One region of the Bacillus sp. FDAARGOS_235 genome, then DNA from elsewhere that is predicted to be linked to it. Evidence: riboswitches for the same ligand, from Rfam matches in the RefSeq annotation. Region 1 holds a riboswitch; the other holds the start of a gene.
What was found. A riboswitch is a leader RNA that binds a small molecule or an ion and turns the genes downstream of it on or off. The one in region 1 is predicted to bind S-adenosylmethionine.

Region 1 (4,221 bases):
TTAGATTTCCAGAAGACGGAGAAAGTGGCATTACGTATGCTTTTTGAGGAGAAAGGGATTCCTCTAACTAGTGAGGTTGAAGCGCGTTATAAAAAAGTTAATAAAGGTCTTTGGGATGTTTTTGAAAAAGGCGAAATCAACCGCGATGAAGTTGTAAATACACGGTTTTCCATTTTATTCAAAGAGTACGGGGAAGAAGTAGATGGGATATTATTCGAAAATAATTACCGTAGCTACTTAGAAGAAGGAAATCAACTCATACAAGGTGCATTTGAATTTATAAATCAAATTCAAAATGAGTATGATTTATATATAGTGACAAACGGCGTTTCTAAGACGCAAGATAAACGTTTACGCAATGCAGGGTTACATTCATTGTTTAAAGGTATTTTTGTTTCTGAAGATACAGGTTTTCAAAAGCCGATGAAAGAGTATTTTGATTATGTTTTTGAACGGATTCCTAACTTTGCTTCTGAGGAAGGGCTTATTATTGGGGATTCATTAAGCGCCGATATTAAAGGTGGATATGTAGCGGGAATTGATACTTGTTGGTTTAATCCAGAAAAGAAATTAAATGATAGCGAGATTGTGCCAACATATGAAGTGCATAGTTTTGAAGATTTATACGCTCTATTGAAGCGGCATGTGTAACAAAAATAGGCAGTGGAATTTTTGTCCCTACTGCCTACTTTTATTAATTTGTAGTTTCGTTCCGTTTAGGAAGCGGAAATGCATTACCAATCGCTGCTGCCCCGAGCATTGGTAATAGTAAATTAAGCGGGAAAAACATAAGTAATAGCAAAGTTATAGCTATTGGCTTTCGTAACGCATAGCTCGAAATCGCTGTCGTTACGATGGCCACAGATGCTACTGGATCTATAGGAAGAATAGAAGCTATAGCGTATCCAATACTTGACCCTGAAAATATAATTGGGAAAATATGTCCACCACGCCACCCCGTATTTAAACAAACGGCAGTAATGCATAGCTTTAAAACTCCTGAAAGAAGTAGTATCCAAAAGGATAAATGCCCCCATTCAACAACTAATTCTTTTAATTGATGTTCCCCTGAAAATAATGTGTACGGAAGAAAAGTGCCTACAATTCCTAATAAAATACCACCGATAATTCCAAGTGTAATTTTGTACTTTGTAAAAGGATGAATTAACTTCTCTAATATGAATTCTAATTTGAAGTAAAAGAAACCAATTATAGCACCAATACTAGCAAGCGGGAGAAATGCGATCCATTCATTGAAAGAAAGTGAACCTTCTCCAAAATCAACAATAAAGGATCCTCGATTATCGAGTTTACTCAGTAGTAAATAAACAGAAAAACCTGCAAAAGTAGTAGTTAAGTATACTATTGCTTTTTTTCCTTTAGAAAATTCGTTAATTTGCTCACTCTCATTTTCATTTGGGGCCAAGTAACCGAATAATGGTGCATTAAAAATGACACTTAAAGTAGCACCAATTCCAACCTCTGTTAGTTCATTCATTCCCTTTAAAGCAAATTTAAAGCGATCACCAACCCATGTGCAAAGTCCGCCAATAATTCCAACAAGTGCGGCTTCTGGACCGAGACTAGCCCCAAATATTAAGACAATAATCGCAGTTAAAGTAGCTTGATGGACAAAACGGTATTCAATCCTACCTGTTTTTTTATATTCATCCATAACCTCTGGCATAAGACGTGGATATGTACCAAAGTATTTTTGTGATAAACCAACAAGAATCCCGCCGATTGTGGTTACGCAAAGGGTGTAATAAGGGGGGGAAGAGAAAACGCTAGGTAAATAACCCCAAATAAAATGGATCCCGATATTTATCGTAACTAAAAATAGCCAGACTGTAGCGCCTACTATGGATCCTAGAAGAATGCCATATAAGACGATTATATAATGCATGTCTTTTGTATTTGTCATGTTATACCTCCGTTATGCAAGTTTTAGTAGGAAAAGGTTGCAGATGTTAGTGTGAAATGGATTGAATATGTATAGTATCTTTTTGAGAGGATTGCTTATTCAACATGTAGGGCGATTTTTTGAATTTATAGTTTAAGTTACTTATTTAATTTTATAGATTGATTTGAGTTTTTTAAAGGTCTTTTTTGAAATAGAATGGAATATATTTCTTTTGTTGCTTTCTATAAAAACTGTTAACGTTTATTTTAGAACATTCGGAAAAATCGATTGACATTAGGAAATTATTGCTATAAAATCAACGGTAATTGCATAGTCTTATCAAGAAAAGGTGGAGGGACAGGCCCGATGAAACCTTGGCAACAGCCGTATAACGGAATTGTGCCAAATCCTGCAGGTAATAATCCTGAGAGATAAGAAAGAGCCTTTAGAGCGTGTTTTCAAACTGCTCCTTTCTTATTTTCAGGAAAGGGGCAGTTTTTTATTTTGTATAAAAGAAAGGAGAATGAGAGATGGGAGAATCATGGGGAAAAGGAACGATTTGTGTGCAAGGTGGCTATACACCAAAGAATGGTGAACCACGTGTTTTGCCGCTTTATCAAAGTACAACGTATAAATACGATACGTCGGATGATTTAGCAGCACTATTTAATTTAGAGGCAGAAGGATATATATATACGCGTATTGGCAATCCTACTCTAGCTGCATTCGAGCAGAAGTTATCAGATTTAGAAGGCGGTGTAGGAGCGGTTGCAACAGCTTCTGGGCAGGCAGCCATTATGCTAGCAGTTTTAAATATTTGTAGTAGTGGAGATCATCTTCTTTGTTCTTCAACAGTTTACGGGGGGACGTTTAATTTATTTGGAGTAAGTTTACGTAAGCTTGGCATTGATGTTACGTTCTTTAATCCAAATTTAGCAGCAGATGAAATTGTGGCACTTGCTAATGATAAGACGAAACTCATCTATGCAGAATCGTTAGGAAATCCAGCAATGAACGTTTTAAATTTCAAAGAATTTTCAGATGCAGCCAAGGAGCTGGAAGTACCTTTTATCGTTGATAACACATTAGCGACTCCTTATTTATGCCAAGCGTTCGAACATGGAGCAAATATTATTGTTCATTCTACGACGAAATATATTGATGGGCATGCAAGCTCTTTAGGTGGCATTGTAATTGACGGAGGAAATTTTGATTGGACAAAAGGGAAATATCCTGAGCTTGTTGAACCAGATCCAAGTTATCACGGCGTAAGCTATGTTCAAAACTTCGGGGCAGCAGCTTATATTGTGAAAGCACGTGTTCAGCTGTTAAGAGACTATGGAAATTGTATGAGCCCATTCAATGCGTATATTAGCAATATAGGCTTAGAAACACTGCATTTACGAATGGAGCGTCATAGCGAAAATGCTCTCGCAGTTGCCAAGTGGCTTGCTAACCATGAACGTATTGAATGGGTGAATTATCCGGGGTTAGATAGTAATGAAAATTACTCGTTAGCACAAAAGTATTTGAAAAAAGGTGCTAGTGGAGTTTTAATTTTCGGTATTAAAGGTGGATTAGAAGCAGCAAAAGAATTTATCGCAAATGTAAAACTAGCGACTCTCGTAACGCATGTAGCTGATGCAAGAACTTGTGTTATACATCCTGCTAGTACGACGCATAGACAATTAAGTGCTGAAGATCAGCGTTTAGCTGGTGTTACATCTGATTTAATTCGTTTATCGGTTGGTATAGAAGATGTTTCTGATATTATTGCAGATTTAGAAGCGGCATTAGTCGGAGGCAAACAACATGCCGATCATAATTGATAAAGACTTACCAGCTCGTAAAGTATTGCAAAAAGAAAATATTTTTGTAATGACGAAGGAACGAGCAGAAACACAAGATATTCGGGCATTGAAAATTGCTATATTAAATTTAATGCCAACGAAGCAAGACACAGAGGCACAATTACTTCGATTAATTGGAAATACACCGTTGCAATTAGATGTTCATTTGCTTCATATGGAATCACATCTGTCTCGTAATGTAGCGCAGGACCATTTAACAAGCTTTTATAAAACGTTTCGTGATATTGAAAATGAAAAATTTGATGGGCTCATTATTACAGGAGCACCAGTTGAAACTCTTTCTTTTGAAGAAGTAGATTATTGGGAAGAGCTTAAACGTATTATGGAGTATTCAAAAACGAATGTAACATCCACGCTTCATATTTGCTGGGGGGCACAGGCTGGTTTGTATCATCATTACGGCGTTCCGAAGTATCCCCTTAAGGAAAAAATGTTCGGCGTATTTGA
Region 2 (4,221 bases), 480 kb from region 1:
ACGGTGGGGATTTTTTTTCGTATCGATCAAGGGGAGTTTTTATATGAACAAATACAAGAGCTTGATTTATGAAGAAAGAAAAGCTTTAAAGGTATTTATATTATTATTCTATATTATATTTTTTTCATATGACGCTATATATTATTTTGTATATCCTGCTATGAATATTAATGGAACAACGGTAGGATGGCCAGAAGGAAGCCTTGGGATAGGCGTATATATATTTGTAATAGCATTATTCCCTATTTCAATGTATCTTCAAAAAAGAGGTTATGTATATTCTATAAAATATTTATTTTTATTTGGCTACATGTTTATCAATCTTATAAATAATTTAATGATTTATTTGCGAACGGATAGAGCTTTTGAACATGGTAGTATGGTAGAAATGTTATTAATTTTATTTGCACCGGTTTTCGTGAACAGAAAATATTTTTATTTAGTTTCCTTTAGTGTAATTGGAAAGTACGTACTTTTTACATTGATACTACAAGATCTAAAAGTTGTGATTCCGCTTGTCTTATGTGTATTCTATTTCATTATTTCACATTCTTTGTTGAAACGATTTCAATCTTATGTAAGAACGGTTGTTGAAATGATGAACAATATGAAAGAGACGGAAAATTTAGCTGTAATTGGGACTATGTCTACAACAATTGCGCATGAAATCCGAAATCCATTAACGGCTTTGAAGGGGTTTACGCAAATGCAAAAAGAAAGAAACCCTGAAGATATGATGAGCTATGAAATAATGTTACAAGAAATTGAGAGAATTAACGGATTTGTTAGCGAATTGATGTTATTAGGAAAACCGAAACCAACAAATTATGAATGGTGTAACATACGGGAAATCCTTTTATATGTTGTGCAGTTAATGGAAAGTTATGCGAGTCAATATAAAGTGAAAGTTTATTTGCAAATAGATGGAAACTTACCCGTTATAAACGGTGATGATAAACAATTAAAACAAGTGTTGTTAAATATTATTAAAAACGGAATAGAATCAATGCCAGAAGGTGGGGATATTCATATTCGGGCATATGAAAAAACTAAGGGGTATTTGTGTATTGCTGTCGAGGATCAAGGATTTGGTATAGAGGCAGGAAAATTAGAGAAGATTGGAAAGGCTTTTTACACAACGAAGGAGAATGGTACAGGGCTTGGTTTAATGATTACATATAAAATTATTAAAGAACATCAAGGGAGTATCACGATTCAAAGTAGTATGGGTGTGGGAACGAAAGTGGAAATTTATTTACCGACGATGTAGCGAAGTAGAAGAAAATATTTTTCAGAAAAGTGTTCTTCTTGTGTAAATATAAACATTTAATAAAATGTTTCAAGAAGGGTTTTTTTTATAAAATACTTCGTTTATAATGGAGGAAAATATCGACATGAGATTGGTTACTCATGTAACGGTTCGGTAGTGTTATGAAAAGAAAAGAAGGGGTGCCCGCGCATCCTTTTTTCTATGCAGATATGATGAAAGAGGTGGTATTGATGGAATTAACATTAAATTCGACTGTATGCTTACACACGATTCAATTTCGAAAAGAGCAAAAGAATTATATTGTAAAAGATACAATTACAGGAGAAAAATATGAAATGCCGCCACTTTGGATTGATGCATTGGCAATGATGCGTGACGGTTTTTTATTGGGAGAAATTGAGGAGAAATTAAAAGAAGAGTATCCAGCAGAAGAAGTAAATATACTAGCATTCACGAGGCAACTGTTAGAGCTAGAACTTGTTGGAATGGTAGATGGGGAAGAGATAGCTTGTACAAAGAAGAAAGAGAAAGATTATTTAGCTTGGGTACGTCCCCGGTTGGAACAATTTTTCCTTAATGTAAATAAAAAATATAGAAGCAAAGGTCAGTGATGATCTTTGCTTTTTTGTAGTCCATATTTTAAAAAATAACAGCGAATGCCCTTGCGAAAGCACCGTCACTATTTTTAATTTTTAAAGGTGCTGCTGAGAAAAAGAAACGTTTCGCTTTAATAGCATCTAGATTTGTTAAGTTTTCAATTAAGAAAATATTATTGCCTAACAGTATGTGATGAATGGGTGATGTTTCTGTCGTTACCTCATCGGGAGAAATAAAATCTAAACCGACTGATTTTACTTTTAATTCAACTAGTTCTTCAGCTAATTCTTCGGAAAGATAAAATGCTTCTTTCTCATAAGCTTCTGTATTCCATTTATTAGATAGATTAGAATGGAAAATGACAATATCGTCTTTTTTTATGTCGGCATTATGCAATACTTCTTTAGGGAGTTTTCTCTCTTGAACATGAGTGACATCGATGAGAACTGCTTCACCTACAAACTGATCAAGGGGCAATTGATCAATCGTTGTTGCACCAGAAATAAAATGCGCAGGAGCGTCGCAATGTGTACCGACATGAACGACCGAATGGAAATCTGTAACTTGATATCCCGTTTCTTCAACGCTTGTAATGGCTTCTAGTTGGATTGTTGGTGTTCCGGGAAATTGAGACATATTATTTTCAAACGTTTGTGATAGATCAATTACTTTCATTTTAAATACCTCCAATATATGTTTTTCAAATAATAAAAAGCCCATCTTTCATGATCAAGAAAGATGGGCTTTACATACTAGTTGCGTTTTATCTTCCAAAATGCAATGCATTTTGCAGGAATTAGCACCTATTCGGTTCTTATAAACTGAGGTTGCTGGGCTTCAAAGGGCCGGTCCCTCTGCCTCTCTTGATAAAGGTTTATTCAGTTTCGGAATTCGAAATATTCATGATATTTAGAATTGTAATTCATTTCCTTTTTTCATGCAATACAAATTAGGTGTTCACCCAAATAAAGTTGCTCGCATATTGTAGCTTATGTAAGTAGACTGTTGCGAAGGAGTGAGTGCAGTGACAGGGAATGTGTTAAATTATTATGCTGGTGGTAATACAGCTAGAGGATTTCATAATTTATACGAAGAGAATTTAAAAGGGCTAGATAGGTTGTTTATTTTAAAGGGTGGTCCAGGAACGGGAAAATCTTCTTTAATTAAGGCAATAGGTCGTGAATGGGTTGAAAAAGGATATGATATTGAGCTTTTGCATTGTTCTTCCGATAATAAATCGGTTGATGGTGTAATTATCCCGAAGCTAAAAGTAGGAATTGTTGATGGAACATCTCCGCATGTTATCGAGCCAAAAATGCCAGGAGTTGTTGAGGAGTATATCAATTTAGGGGTTGCTTGGGACTCAGATAAATTAAGAAAGCAGAAGGTGGAAATTGAACGATTTGTTTCAGAAGCAAGCAAAGCTTTTCAAACTGCTTACGCTTGTTTTCACGAGGCGCTAATTATACATGATGAGTGGGAGAAAATATATATTAATAACATTGATTTTAATAAAGCAAATGAACTAACAGATCAGCTGATTCAGAAGCTATTTACAGATAAAGGAGGGAAACAATCGCTTGTGAAACATCGCTTTTTAGGAGCAGCTACACCGAAAGGAGCAGTTGATTTTGTTCCTAATTTAACAGAAGGATTGCCACATCGTTATTTTATAAAAGGACGCCCGGGCTCTGGAAAATCAACAATGCTCAAAAAGTTATCGAAGGCAGCAGAAGAAAAAGGTTTTGACGTTGAAGTATATCATTGCGGATTTGACCCGAATAGTCTTGATATGGTTATTGTAAGAGAATTAGGATTTGCAATTTTTGATAGTACCGCACCACATGAATATTTTCCAAGTCGCGTGGGTGATGAGATTATAGATATGTATGCTCTTATTGTTAAACCGGGGACGGATGAGAAGTATGCTACAGAAATTCGTGACGTTTCCATTCAATATAAAGCAAAAATGAATGAGGCGATGTCTTTCTTAGCAAAAGCAAAATCAGTTCGTGATAAATTAGAACGAATTTATATTGCTGCTATGGATTTTTCAAAAGTGGATGCATATAAAGAGGAAATTCAAAAAGAGTTTGAACGAATTGCGGTTAGTGTAACAGAAAAGAACAAGTAAAAAATAAGGGATTTTGGTAGGCTGTCGGGAATTTTCTGACAGCTATTTTAGTATGTAGTAAGCTTAGTAATATATTTGTCGAATTTCCAAGGAAATAATCAAAAAATGGAGAGGGTATGAAATGAGAGAGAAAATTAAAGCGGAATTAGCAAGAATTGAAAAAGAGAATGATGTGAAAATCTTATTTGCAGTGGAATCAGGGAGTCGTGCTTGGGGATTT

Region 2: linked by a shared signal. The riboswitch ahead of A6J74_RS14895 (cyclase family protein) and the one ahead of A6J74_RS17460 (bifunctional O-acetylhomoserine aminocarboxypropyltransferase/cysteine synthase) in region 1 are both predicted to bind S-adenosylmethionine.

What each region holds. Positions count from the first base shown of each region.
Region 1 is NZ_CP020437.2:3,013,926-3,018,146, forward strand. Features, by position in the region: gene A6J74_RS17450 (YjjG family noncanonical pyrimidine nucleotidase) at 1-651, shown strand, start outside; gene A6J74_RS17455 (chloride channel protein) at 695-1,924, opposite strand; SAM riboswitch class I at 2,237-2,341, shown strand; gene A6J74_RS17460 (bifunctional O-acetylhomoserine aminocarboxypropyltransferase/cysteine synthase) at 2,434-3,732, shown strand; gene metA (homoserine O-acetyltransferase MetA) at 3,716-4,221, shown strand, end outside.
Region 2 is NZ_CP020437.2:2,537,906-2,542,126, reverse strand. Features, by position in the region: gene A6J74_RS14905 (ATP-binding protein) at 44-1,270, shown strand; gene A6J74_RS14900 (hypothetical protein) at 1,501-1,881, shown strand; gene A6J74_RS14895 (cyclase family protein) at 1,910-2,542, opposite strand; SAM riboswitch class I at 2,628-2,740, opposite strand; gene A6J74_RS14890 (PRK06851 family protein) at 2,892-4,001, shown strand; gene A6J74_RS14885 (nucleotidyltransferase domain-containing protein) at 4,123-4,221, shown strand, end outside.